DNA from 4 places in the Ensifer sp. LBL genome. Region 1 is predicted to be linked to each of the others. Evidence: riboswitches for the same ligand, from Rfam matches in the RefSeq annotation. Region 1 holds a riboswitch; each other region holds the start of a gene.
What was found. A riboswitch is a leader RNA that binds a small molecule or an ion and turns the genes downstream of it on or off. The one in region 1 is predicted to bind cobalamin.

Region 1 (3,336 bases):
CCGGCTCGAAGGCACGGGCGAGAAGGCTTAATTCATCGAGCTTCTGCACGGCGAAAGCGAGCCACGAGGCAAGCTCCGGGTCGAGCGCCCGTTCCATGTCGAGGTCGACGGGCACATGCAGGAGCGAGCACGAGGGTGCAAGCTCGATCCGGTCGCGGCCATGGGCAGAGACCAGCGGCTGCAGGCGGCGGAACAGGCCGGCAAGATCCGTCCTCCAGACGTTGCGGCCGTCCATGATGCCGAGCGACAGCACCCGGTCAGCCGGAGCGGACTGGATGAGGACCTCGATCTGCTGCGGCGCGCGCACGAGATCGACATGCAGGCCCGCGATCGGCAGCGCCAGGGCGCTCACCATATTGTCGCCGATCGCGCCGAAATAGCTCGCAAGCATGATCCGGAGCCCGGGAACCTTCGCCCGGAACGTATGATAGGCAAGGTCCAGGGCCTGCCTTTCCCGGTCGGTGAGATCGAGCACCAGACTAGGCTCGTCGATCTGAACCCAGTCGGCGCCGGCATTGGCAAGTTCGGTTAGCAGCTCGACGTAGACGGGAAGCAGGCGCTCGATCAGGTCCAGGGGATCGAATTCTCCGCCCTTCGCCTTGCCGAGCTTGAGGAAGGTCACCGGGCCAAGCACGACCGGGCGGGTTCGATAGCCGAGAGCTTCGGCCTCGAGAAAGGCTTCGAGCGGCCGGTTATGCGTCAGCGCAAAGCGTTGATCCGCTTCGAATTCGGGCACCATGTAATGGTAGTTGGTATCGAACCACTTGGTCATCTCGAGTGCGGCGTTGCCGCCGTCACCCGCATGCGTGCAACCGGAAGCGCACGGCGAACCGGTCGAGCCGCGCGCCATGGCAAAGTAAGTGTCGAGATCGACGGGACCGCCCTTCCAGCCATAGGTGGCCGGGACCGCACCGACGAGCACGGCAGTATCGAGCACGTGGTCGTAGAACGAGAAATCGTTCGAAGGGAGGATATCGATGCCGCGCGCCTTTTGCGCCGCCCAGTTTTCGGCCCGAAGCCGGCGGCCGACGTCGAAAAGGTCGTCACGGCTGATCTTGCCGGACCAGTAGCGTTCAAGCGCGAATTTCAGTTCGCGGTGGCGGCCGATGCGCGGGAAGCCGAGATTGGCGGTCTTGATGGTCATTTCCTTACCCCGAAGGTTGAAGGGCAAGGTTTGAATGCGACGCATCCACGACGCGAGAAGGGTCCCGCGTCGTCAACGCGCCTCATCGGACACCCCGCCCGTGGACGTTGTTCATCGCGGCAGGTCTCCTGGCTTGCGGGTCAACGCGGACCGTTCCGTCTTCCCGAGGCGTCTTCCTCAGTGACATCATCGAACGGCCGCTCTCCGCCTACAGTTGCGGGGGCAGCTCCGGCCTTAGCGCTTGTCAGCGCCGCACCGAATTCCCTCTTAGCTCCGCCCCGCCGGATGGCGAGGCGCAGAACCACGATGCCGGGACAATGCCCTGCAATCGCTTGCTCGTCAATCGCATAAAGAAATGCTTATGTCTTTATTTTCTCCAGCCAGGGCGCGGGGCGAGACGCGGGCAATGCGCGGCCCTTCGCTACAAACTGCTTTGGCGGCGGGTTGCACCGGCACGGGATCGGGCTCCTCCGGCCAGTGCCACGGATCCGCTGTGTCGCCGACGCGCGCACGGATATGTTCCTGGTCCCGCGTCAGGCCGATATCCCGGAGCTGGAACTCGTTGAACGTGTCGATGGCGACCGGAGCACTGAGGGTCCTGTCGGCCCAATTCAGGACATGGTAAATCATTGATCGCACTGCGCTAAGCATTGCTATCCTCACTTCTCTACAAGGCGTGTGTTCGCGAAAAAAGTGAGGTTTTTTGCCGTTTCGCGCAAAGCGATTTCTCGCATGCTGGCATAAAGAATGCTTATCTCAGCGTCATGAGCAAGATTCCCCCTATGAGTGCAGTGCGCGCCTTCGAGGCCGCTGCCAGGCACCTGAGTTTCACCCGCGCCGCCGAAGAGCTCGGCATGACGCAGGCGGCCGTCAGCTACCAGATCCGGTTGTTGGAGGATCGCATCGGCGCGCCGCTGTTCGTCCGCCTTCCGCGCGAGGTGCGGCTGACCGGCGCCGGACGGCAGCTGGCGCCAAAGGTAACCGAAGCGATCGATCTTTTAGGGGCGGCCTTCTCGGAGATTGCCGACAAGACCGAACATCACCTGCACATCTCGGTGCTGCCGACCGTCGTTTCGAGCTGGCTCGGCCAGCGGCTCGCCTCGTTCCAGACCGCCCATCCGAACATCAGTATCAGGGTGCACATGTCGACCGAACTCATCGATTTCAAGCGTGATGCCATCGATCTTGCGGTGCGCAGCGGTGCCGGCGATTGGCCGGGCAACGATGTCTTTCCCTTGTTTCCGCTCGATTACGTGCCGGTCTGCACGCCGTCCTTCCTGGAGAAACATCAGCTCAAGGAGCCCGCCGACGTTCTGAGGATCCGGCGTTTCGGCAACGCCAACTGGTGGCGGCGCTGGATGATCGAAACCGGCGTCGAGCCGCCGGCTAGCAACGGTACCGAGCTGATCTTCGACGTCCAGGCGATGGATGTTGCCACAATCCTTTCGGATCACGGCATGGCGATTGCCGTCTCGACCTTCCTGATGGATGAACTGAAGACCGGCAGGCTGATTCGGCCGTTCGAGCATGTGGTGCGCGACGGCCGCGCCTATTGGCTGGTCTATCCGCAAAGCACCAGGCGGCAGAAGAAGATCCAGGCTTTTCGCGACTGGGTCGTCGCCGAAGCAGACGCGTCGAATGCGATGCTTGCGACCGTCATGGAGCAATCCTGTCCGGCGTCAATTCGGGGCGAACTCGGCGCAAAGTGGTGAGCCTGGGGAAATAAGACGCAGACGCATCCGGTGCGCGCGTGCCGGTTCGCGCCGGCCGGGCTTCGGAAAATGACGCTTTCATGGAGAAACTGAAAATCAGCTGAGAACGGCTGTTACCAAACTGACATGGCGGCTCCCTAAAGACTGCGTCCAACCGCAGAGAAGGGGAGAGACAGCCCTCCGACGCGGATACCGCAAGCCATCGTCGGAGGCCCGTTTCCATGAAAATCGTCCAGATCAGCGACACCCATCTCAGCCCCGCCAAAAGCCATTTCAACGGCAATTGGGAACCGGTTCGCGCCTGGATCGAGGCGGTAAAACCCGATCTCGTCATCCACACGGGCGATGTCACCATCGATGGCGCCGACCACGAGGACGACATCACCTTCTCACTCGATCTGATCGGCCAGCTCTCGATGCCGGTCGCGATCGTTCCCGGCAATCACGATGTCGGCCATCTGCCGGGCTCGCACCAGCCTG
Region 2 (3,336 bases), on a different contig from region 1:
GTCGCTGCTGAAAGACCGCGGCGCACTTCTCGCGACATGCATTGACGCCCTCAAGCTTCGATCTGGACGTCGCCAAGTGGTCGCGAGCAGCAGGCGAGGATGTAGCCCTCGTCGATCTCGTCGTCGAGAATGCCGCCATTGTGGTTCATCTCGACCTCGCCCGCGACCTTCATCACCCGGCAGGTGCCGCAGATGCCGCCTTCGCAGGCAGCGCCGATGCGCACCCCATTGGCGCGCGCCGCCTGCAGGATCGTCTGGCCGGGCTTGGCCTCGACCTCCTTGCCGCTCATGGTGAAGGCGATCTTGGCGGCCTGGACCTCGCTGTCGTCGCCACCGCCGGCGCGCACGGCAATCTCTTCCGCGGCGGGTGCCGCCGCCGGCTGGAAGCTCTCCTCGTGATAGCGGCCCATGTCGAAACCGGCCGATTTCAGCACCTCCCGCACGCCGCGCATGAAGGGCTCTGGGCCGCAACAGAACACAGTACGCTCCATGAAATCCGGAGCGAGTAATGGCAGCTTGGCGCCATCGATGCGGCCGCGAAGCCCGTGCCAGCCGTGACGGGCCTCATGCCCCTCGACGATGAAGCCGAGGTTCAGCCCGGACATCTGCGTCGCCAGAACCTCCAGCTCCGAGCGGAACAGCAGATCCTCCGGACGACGCGCGCAGGAGATGAAGGTCACATCCGTCTCCGGCACGCAGTCCGCCATCCAGCGCGTCATCGACATCATCGGCGTGACGCCAGAACCCGCCGAGATGAACAGGTACTTGTCGCCGGGATGGCGCACGAAGCTGAAATCGCCGAGCGGACCGAAGGCCCGGAGCTTCATGCCCGGCTTCAGATGGTCGAACATCCAGCGGGTGCCGATGCTGTCGGCCTGCGCCTTCACCGTGACCGCGATTGAAAGCGGCCGCGACGGCGTCGACGACAGCGTGTAGGTGCGCATGACCGGCTCGTCGGCGACCGGCAGTTCGAGCGTTACGAACTGCCCGGGCAGATAGCGGAACCAGGCGGGCTTTTCCGCCCGGAAGGTGAAGGTCATGACATCGGCGGTCTCGACCACCGCCGATGTGCATTCGAGCATCTGCTGCCGGTCGATCCAGACATGCAGCGCGTCGAAATGGTGAAACGAGGAGGCCATCTGCATGTCAGGCGACCCTTGAAAGCGGAGCCGCGTCGCCGGCAAGGCGCTGCTCCATGAACTTGCAGTACCACTCGACGAACTGCATCACGCCGCCTTCGTGCTCGGGCGAATAGGGACCGGGCTCATAGGCCGGCGAGCGGATGCCGAAGGCATTCTCCTCGACGATCTGGCGATCCTGATCGTTGGTCTCGGTCCAGACATGCGTCAGTTCTTCGAGATTGTAATCGATGCCTTCGACCGCATCCTTGTTGACCAGCCACTTCGTCGTCACCTGGGTAAGTTCAGGCCCGAGCGGCAGTACGCGGAAGGTGATGGCGTGGTCGGCAAGCACATGGTTCCAGGTGGTCGGGTAATGGAACATCAGAAGCGTGCCGATCTGGCTCTGGGAAACATCGGCCGACAAAGCCCGCCTGACGGCGCGCGCGCCCGACATGGTGTAGCTTTCGGCATTGTCGACAAGCGGCATGCGGGCGGCGCGGAACTGGCCGGTCGGCGACATCCTGAATTCGCTCGGCAAGCCTTCGGCCTCGCATTTCGCCCAATGTTCGGCGATCACGGGATCATCCTTGGCGCCCTGCACCCCGGTCGCGGTCGGGGCTTCCGGATAGGTGCGGCAGAGTTCTGGATGATTGGCGGCGCAATGGTAGCACTCGCGGTTGTTCTCCCAGACGAGCTTCCAGTTGCCCTTTTCGATGATCGTGCTTTCGAAGGCGACCTTGGTTTCGCCGAGGCGGTGCGGCGCGAGATAGGGCGTGACCAGTTCGCGAAATGCCGCGAAGTCCGCAGGGTTCTCCGAAAGATTGATGAAGATGTAGCCGCCGACCGTTTCGCAGTGGATCGGTTTCAGGCTGTGGGCGGCCTTGTCGAAATCCTCGCCCATCTGTCGGGCGAACAGCAGCGAACCGTCGAGCTCGTAGGTCCATTGGTGATAGGGACAGACGAGTTTTGCCGACGAGCCCTTCTGTTGCGTGCAGACGCGGGAGCCGCGGTGGCGGCAGGAATTGTGCAAGGCGCGGATCGTGCCCTGGCGGTCACGGGTGATGACGACGGGAAAGTCGCCGACCTGGACGGTGAAGTAATTGCCGGCCCGCGGGATCTCGCAGTCATGGCCGATGAACAGCCAATCCTTGTACCAGATGTTTTCCAGATCCTGCCGATAGTAGTCGGGATCGATGTAGAAGGCCCGATCGAGGCTGTAGCCGTCGCGTCGACCCTTCAGCTTTCGCAGCATATCGTTTCTGGTGTCCATGTCCTGTCCTCATGCGCCATGTTTCGGAGAGGCAGGACAGGAACCCGCACGGGCGCACGCCCATGCGTCTAAGGCTCCGATCCGGCTGCCCGCCGCAACCTGTTACGGTTATGTCCGTCAAGGCTGGTTTCCGGGCTCAGGAGCCGTCCTTTCGGACCAGCCCGGCGCCTTCCCGGACGAACCGTCCAGTGGCCTTTGCCGAGGCTTTCGCTCCACCACCGTTGCGGGGGCAGCGCCGGGATTTGACCGGCTTCCCAATTCTCCGACTTCTCTTCGAAGACGGCACCTTGAGTAAGGATATGTAATCGCGGAAACCGCCCTGGCAGCTGCCGGATAGCGACATCCAATTCCAGAATGACGACACGGGAAAAACCGCCATCACCGGTGCCTGTCATAGATTTTTTACACTATAAACATATAGATAGCCCACGTCTTGGGCATTTGCCGCCTTTTGCGGCGCGGGCGGCGCAGACGCGGGAAAGCTTCGCCCGTTTGCGACATCCCGTCAGATAGGGAACGCTCATGATGCAGCCAGGAGGCAATCATTCATTAACCATGAGCCGCTAGCCTAGCCGGCGGACGAGAGAGGTCCTGCAGGCAGGCAGATGGCGCGCTGACGATCATGGCAAAGTTGAGATACTACGACGCGGCAGCCGAGGCGCCGCCGACAATCCCGCCGAAGACGGCGGTTCATACCGAATTCCTGCGCACGGGCCGGATCAATCGCAGGCAATGGGTGCCGAGCGAACGGCGCTACCTGAGCTATGAGGAAGTTGCGGACAGGACGGGCAAGAAGCTCAACACCGCCGGCGACACGACCCATAAGCGGATCAACGGCTTTCACACCTCGATCCAGTTCCCGAAGATGATCTTCCACCGCACGCTCGTCGGCCGGCCGCATCTCGGCTACTGTCACGTGACGGCGGCGCGCACGCCGGTCACGCC
Region 3 (3,336 bases), on a different contig from region 1:
CGACCAGGCAAACCCGCTCTACGTGCTGTCCTATGCCCCCGATACCGGCCGGCTGCGCGGCGCGCTGCGGCTCCTGCCGACGCTCGGCCCGAACATGCTCGACGATACTTTCCCGATCCTGCTTGGCGACAATCCGGAAATCCGTAGCGCTTCGGTCTGGGAATCGAGCCGCTTCTGCATCGAGCCGGAGATTTCGCAGGACCGCGCTTCGAACCAGGTGACGGTCGCGGCTGCCGAACTCATGTGCGGCGTCGGTGAGCTTGGCCTTGCTTCCGGCATCAGCCACATCGTTACGGTGACGGACGTGTTCCTGGAGCGCATGTTCCGCCGCATGGGATGCCCGGGCGAGCGCATCGCCGAACCGCACCGCATCGGCTCGGTCTTCGCGGTTGCCGTTGCCTGGGAAGTGACCCCGGATCTGCTTTCGCGGATGAAAGCGGTCGCTGCGATCGAAGGCACCGTTCTCGACCGCCCGATGTCGCTGGAAACCGCCCGCGCCGCCTAAGCGCGTCCGTCGATCGGCACTGTTAACGCAAACCGTCGCTTGTCGTTGCACGATCACCGACAAGCTCTATGATGGAGGCGAAACAGGAATGCCGATGGCAGCCACCCGCAGAAGTTGGCGCCGACCTGGCAACAGGAAGAGACTTACGCCCCGTGTTCACGCGCCTGAAACACGTCGCTACGGCCCTCGTGCCTTTGGTTCTGATCGGTGCCGGTCCGTCACTGGCATCGACGGCCTGCGACCGACTGAACGCCCGGCTCGCGCAACTGCCTGACTACGTCGCCAGCAATGCCGATGCGCGCGACTATGCAAGCGCAATCTCACGGCAGAACATCGAACTGCGGCGGGCCAAGAACGACCGCCGCCGCGCCGGTTGCGGTGGCGGCAACGCCATCGGCTACGACGGCGGCGACCCCGACACCTGCGGCGGGCTCAACGGTCTCATCGCCGAGATGGAAGACAATCTGCGCATGCTGAAGTCCGAGCGCGAGCAGATCGTCGCCGGCGGCAGCGACGACAGCCGGCGCCGCATCCTCGCAGCACTTGAGATCAACGGTTGCTATGGCGACCGCGAGGAGTTCGCAAGCGTCGAACCGGACGTGCCGGAAAGCCACCGCAACATCGTTGCCGACCTGCCACCGGAGGACGCCTACGGCCCGATGCTCGGACATGGCGAAGACGGCTACGCGCCGCAGGAGCGCTACTATAGCGGCACGCTCAGAACCATGTGCGTGCGCACCTGTGACGGTGCCTTCTTCCCGATCTCTTCGGATGCGACGCCGGCCGATTTCCCACGCGACGAACAGGCCTGCCGGGCCCGCTGCCCAGGGGCTGAGACGGAGCTCTATTTCCACGACCTCAACACGGAAGAGAGCGACAAGATGGTCTCGGCCGTGACCGGCCGTCCCTATACCGAAATGCCCAACGCCTTTGCCTATCGCACCCGCGCCGTCAGCAAGCCCGGCCAGTGCGGCTGCCAGATACCGCAGACCGCCGCAACCACGCCGAAGACGACAGGTACGAAGACCGGCGACGACCAGTCGTCGATCATCGTCATCGAGACGAAGAAGCCGGAAGCGGCGGGCGAGACTGTCAAGGTGCCGGCCGAAGAGCGGCCCTATGATCCGTCGAAGAACAAGGTGCGCGTCGTCGGCCCCACCTACCTGCCGCAGGAAGAAACTGCGATCGACCTCAAGCACCCGAAGGGACCGGCCTATCAGCCGGTCCAGAATTGATCGGACGAAGCCTTACGCCTTCTCCTTGCTGCATCCCCATCCTTCTTCGAAAACCAGGTCCTCGAGCGGAAGGCGCTGGCGCCAGCCCTTCACGGCGAGTTCCGGCTGCTGATAGAGGCGGTCGACATAGCCGAGGCAGAGCCAGGCGACGATCTCGATATCGTCGGGGATGCCGAGGATCGCCTTGATCTCGGCCTCGTGGAAGATGCTGACCCAGCCGACACCCACCCCTTCGGCGCGCGCTGCAAGCCAGAGGTTCTGCACGGCGCAGACGGTGGAATAGACGTCCATCTGCGGATTGTGGGTACGCCCGAGCACGACAGTGCCGCCGCGCGTGCGGTCGCAGGTGACGCAGATGCTGAGCGGCGCCTTGCGAATGCCTTCGAGCTTCAACGCGCGATACTTTCCCTGCTGTTCCGCCTCGAACATCAGCGCGGCCTCGTCATTGGCGCGGCGAAACGCCTGCCAAACCCGCTCGCGCGTTTCTTCCGCCCGCACCAGCACGAAGTTCCAGGGCTGCATGAAGCCCACGGACGGGGCGCTGTGTGCCGCGGCCAGCAGGCGCCTGATCAGATCATCGGGCAATGGCTCGGGCAGGAATTCATCGCGCACGTCGCGACGTGTCTCGATGGCACGGTAGACGGCCTCCCGCTCTTGCAGCGAAAAGGCACCGGCAGCCGCAAGGCCGCCCTTCGGTTCAGTCAGCATCGTTCGATCCCCAACAATGCGAAAACCTCCCGCCGTCCACGCGGGGTTCGGTCTATCTCGCCAGGCCGGTCTTCTGACTTCGGTTCAACCGATCGCCCCACCTTCCCAGATCGATTGAAGATCCAGTGGCAGAACCTTGAATCAATTCAAGGCCATCTTAGACGCGATCGTCCCCGTCACAGCGTTGGGCACGTTCCGGAATTTCGACCGGATTCCCGATTCTCCCGCTTTCGCGGGCACCTGACGACGGCACTAAGTGCACAGCCGTTTGACAAAGACAAGCGGCGCCGTCCCGGTCGGGAACTGGTGCGCCGCTTTCCACCTGCTTCTTGCTGCCTCGCCTCAGAGCGGAGCGACCGGATGCGGCGAACCGTCATAGGCGCCCCAGATCGACTGGTCGAAGCAGATGACCGATCCGGTCATCAGTCCGGATTCGGCCGACGACAGGTAGGCGCAGGCACGCGCCACCTCGGCCGGATCGACGAGCCGGCCGAAAGGCTGGCTAGCCGCCGCCTTTTCGAGCCAATCGGCAGCCGCGCCGTGAAACTCGCGCTGTATGCGGTCTTCGCCTTCGGAAGCCATCCAGCCGATATTCAGCCCGTTGACGCGGATGCGGTTGCGCAGCAGCGCATAGGCCGTGTTCTTGGTCAGCGTTTCGAGCGCGCCTTTCGACGAGCAATAGGCGGCGATGAACGGCTGGCCGGCCATCGCCGACATCGAGCCGATGTTGACGATCGTGCCTTCGGTCTTCTCGCGCCGCATGACTTTCACCGCTTCCTGCATCAGGAAGAACGGTGCGCGCACGTTGATCGCGAACATGCGGTCGAAGAGTTCGGGCGTGGTATCGAGGATGGTGCCGCGGTCGGTGATGGCCGCAGCGTTGACCAG
Region 4 (3,336 bases), on a different contig from region 1:
AGAAGATGAAGAACAGTCCGGCCATCAGGCCGGAGCCGATCGCGGCGGCAAACGCCAGAGCGGGGATCAGGGGGATCATGCGGCAAGACTCCATACACCGGTTGCTGCGGTTTCCCGAGCGTAGGCTGCAAAGTCACGCGGACGCCGCCCAAGCACATGCTCGACATCGGACGTCAGGTTTGAATTGCGCCCGTCGAGCACCGAGGTGAAGAGATAGCGGATGAGTTCGACATAGTCATCAGGCACACCGTCGGCCTGCAAATGTGCCGCGAAGTCGGCAATCGGGATCGCCTGATAGGAGATCGGACGGTTGGCAGCCGCGGCGATTTCGGCCACGGCGTCGGCAAAGGTCATCAGCCGCGGGCCGGTCAGCGAATAGACCTTGCCGATATGGCGGTCGTCGAGAAGCGCTTCGACAGCGACGTCGGCAATATCGTCGCAGCTGACGAACGGCTCGGTCACCGTGTCCACGGGCAGGAAGACGGAACCGCTCAAGACACCCTCGGCGAGGAAGCCTTCGTCGAAGTTTTCGAAGAACCAGCTGCCCCGGATGACCGTCCAGTCGGCGCCGGAGGCCTGCAGCGCGCGCTCTGCCGCTTCCGCCTCGTCCTCGCCACGCCCCGACAGCAGCACCAGCCGCTTGACGCCGGCGCTGACGGCAAGGCTCGAGAACTTGGCGATCACCTCGACGGAGCCCGGCACCGCCAGATCCGGCTGGAAGCAGACATAGATGCGATCGACGTTTTCAAGGACCGGCGCCCAGGTCGTCTCTTCCGTCCAGTCGAAGGAAGGCGACGCCGAACGGGCACCGATGCGCACCGCGACGCCCCGCTCCCGAAGGCGCTCGGCCACCCGCCGCCCCGTCTTGCCGGTACCGCCCAAAACCAATGTGATTTTCTGAGACATCGTTTCCTCCTGAGGTTCCACCAACAAACATGAGTATCTCTCACATTTGCAAATGTGATAAATCCTCGTATTTTAGGAGTCAAGTCAAAATGTGAGCATTACTCATGATTTCAGATGCAAGCCCCGCCACGCTTCCCGCCGACGACGAGCCTGCGCTGCGCCGGACACCGAGCCAGAAGCGCAGTCGCGAGCGCGTCGAGCAGATCCTTGCCTGCGCGACGGCGCTCATCCAGGAAAAGGGCAGCGACGCCATGCGCATGAGCGAAGTCGCTGAAAAGGCTGGGATTTCGATCGGCTCGCTATACCAGTACTTCCCCGACAAGGCGGCAATCGTGCGCACGCTCGCCGAGCGCTACAATGCGGTCTGCAACGAGTGCATCGCGGCCGAACTGGCCAAGGTGACCTCGATCGCCGAGTTGCGCGACGCCTTCTCGCTTTTGTTTGACATCTATTACGAGATGTTCCTCGCCGAGCCGGTCATGCGCGACATCTGGTCGGCGATGCAGGCCGACAAGGCGCTGCGCGAAATCGACCTTGCGCAAAGCCGCGCCGGCGGAAAGCTGCTGGCCGATGTCTGGGCCCGGCTTGTGCCGGCGACGCCGCGCGAGGAAATCGACAGCGCCGCCTTCCTGATCATGCATCTCGGCGACTGCACCATGCGGCTTGCGGTCTCGGTCGATCGGGCCGAGGGCGACCAGATCGTCGAGGCCTACAAGCGCATGACCATCAAGGATTTTGTCGCGGATGGACCGCGCGGCGGCGCAGGCTCAATTGACAACTCCATGACAGAATCCTAATCATCTGGGATCGATTGGTTCCCGGGACGCGAACGCGTTTCGGGAGTAAACGGGAACGTGACGGATGGACCCACTCTGGGCATTCAAATCACGGCCGACCCCGCGACTGTAGAGCGACGTCGATCTGCCATTCCGGAGCGATCCGGAAGAAGCCACTGGAAAGGCCGCGAGAGGGCGGCCGAACTGGGAAGGCGAGGCAGACCGAGGGCATCGAGCCCAACGCCGTGAGCCAGGAAACCTGCCACTCGATGCGGGCATAGGGCCCAACCGGGAATTTCCCGATGCCATCACGGAGGTTGTCATGGCTACGTCTACCATTTCGAGCACCCCGCTCTCCCTCAGCGATCGTCTGACCGCTGGCGTCATCGCGCTCTTCATCGGCGCATTCCTCGTCTTCGGCGCCGGCCTTGCCAACTCGGCCGTGCTGCACGACACGGCGCACGACACCCGCCACTCCTACGGCTTCCCCTGCCACTGACCGATGCCTCGGAACGTCAACAACGTTCCGCATCGAACAATCTGCGGACCTGAACACATCCGGCCCGAGCCGGATGTCGGCTTGTGTGCATCCCGGTTTTTCCGGCGTGCGAACGCCATCCGCAGCACAGGCAAAATGGGAAGGCTCAAGGACCACGCCGCAGCGCGTGGCTTTTGTCGTTATCGAGGGATTTCAAGATGATTGTCAGAACGCTTCTGGCCGCGATCGTGGCTGGATTGATTGCCGGTGTCTTCATGACCGGCGCCCAGGAATTGCGCGTCACGCCGCTGATCCTGCATGCAGAGGAATTCGAAGGCGAGGCTCCGGCCCCCACCGAACAGCCCGCCGCCCAGCCGGGTGCGGCACAGCCTGCCGCGGAAAACCACGACCAGCATTCGTCGCTCAAGGCCGTGTCGCCGCTTAGCGCCTTGCTCGACGCATTGTCGCCGATCACACCCGCCTATGCCCATGAGGGCGAGCACGAGGAAGGCGGCATCATGTTCGGCATGAGCCGCTTCTCCGGCACGCTGATCGCGAACCTCGTCACCGGTTCCGGCTTCGGCCTGCTGCTCGCCGGCGTCAGCCTGGTGATCGGCTATCCGATCACGCTCAGGAACGGCGCGCTCTGGGGCGCCTGCGGCTGGCTTGCCGTGCACATGCTGCCGGCGATCGGCCTGCCGCCGGAACTGCCTGGCTTTCCGGCCGCCGAACTGGGTGACCGCCAGACCTGGTGGCTGGCAACGGTCGCGCTTTCGGCCGTCGGCCTTTATCTCGTCGTCCTGCGCGAGGAGATCGTCTCCAAGGTCGCGGGCCTCGTGCTGATCGCAGCGCCCCATGTCTACGGTGCGCCGCAGCCGCTCGACATCACCAGCAACGTTCCGGCCGTGCTCGGCGCAGAGTTTGCGGTGGCCGCACTCGCCACTACGCTCGCCTTCTGGATCGTGCTCGGCGTCGTCTCCGGCTTCATCAACGAGCGCTTCGTCAAGGCATAGTGGTCGCCGATCACGGATCGTCAGCAAGGCGACGGCGGGGTTCAGGCCCCGCCGTTTTGCATGAGATGCGCCGCCAGCCGCGCACGGCGATCTTCCGGCTCCAGCAGGACGCAGGTGTCGCAGAAGCTTCCGCCCTCCGTCTTGAAATAGAGACAGCAGCCGC

Region 2: it holds a riboswitch for cobalamin, as region 1 does, so the genes downstream of both, OKW20_RS02780 (aromatic ring-hydroxylating oxygenase subunit alpha) here and metE (5-methyltetrahydropteroyltriglutamate--homocysteine S-methyltransferase) in region 1, are expected to answer to the same signal.
Region 3: it holds a riboswitch for cobalamin, as region 1 does, so the genes downstream of both, bluB (5,6-dimethylbenzimidazole synthase) here and metE (5-methyltetrahydropteroyltriglutamate--homocysteine S-methyltransferase) in region 1, are expected to answer to the same signal.
Region 4: it holds a riboswitch for cobalamin, as region 1 does, so the genes downstream of both, OKW20_RS17720 (CbtB domain-containing protein) here and metE (5-methyltetrahydropteroyltriglutamate--homocysteine S-methyltransferase) in region 1, are expected to answer to the same signal.

Annotation. Positions count from the first base shown of each region.
Region 1 is NZ_JBNDJY010000002.1:289,002-292,337, reverse strand. It holds gene metE (5-methyltetrahydropteroyltriglutamate--homocysteine S-methyltransferase) at 1-1,144, opposite strand, end outside; cobalamin riboswitch at 1,246-1,465, opposite strand; gene OKW20_RS08595 (hypothetical protein) at 1,484-1,774, opposite strand; gene OKW20_RS08590 (LysR substrate-binding domain-containing protein) at 1,927-2,856, shown strand; gene OKW20_RS08585 (metallophosphoesterase family protein) at 3,078-3,336, shown strand, end outside.
Region 2 is NZ_JBNDJY010000001.1:563,328-566,663, forward strand. It holds gene OKW20_RS02775 (2Fe-2S iron-sulfur cluster-binding protein) at 51-1,145, opposite strand; gene OKW20_RS02780 (aromatic ring-hydroxylating oxygenase subunit alpha) at 1,147-2,391, opposite strand; cobalamin riboswitch at 2,496-2,696, opposite strand; gene OKW20_RS02785 (DUF6656 family protein) at 3,014-3,336, shown strand, end outside.
Region 3 is NZ_JBNDJY010000003.1:333,194-336,529, reverse strand. It holds gene OKW20_RS13290 (acyl-homoserine-lactone synthase) at 1-505, shown strand, start outside; gene OKW20_RS13285 (DUF2865 domain-containing protein) at 658-1,740, shown strand; gene bluB (5,6-dimethylbenzimidazole synthase) at 1,753-2,448, opposite strand; cobalamin riboswitch at 2,495-2,707, opposite strand; gene OKW20_RS13275 (SDR family oxidoreductase) at 2,791-3,336, opposite strand, start outside.
Region 4 is NZ_JBNDJY010000004.1:377,634-380,969, reverse strand. It holds gene OKW20_RS17735 (DUF1772 domain-containing protein) at 1-79, opposite strand, end outside; gene OKW20_RS17730 (NAD(P)H-binding protein) at 76-906, opposite strand; gene OKW20_RS17725 (TetR/AcrR family transcriptional regulator) at 1,011-1,703, shown strand; cobalamin riboswitch at 1,702-1,963, shown strand; gene OKW20_RS17720 (CbtB domain-containing protein) at 2,005-2,181, shown strand; gene OKW20_RS17715 (CbtA family protein) at 2,379-3,173, shown strand; gene OKW20_RS17710 (ferric iron reductase) at 3,215-3,336, opposite strand, start outside.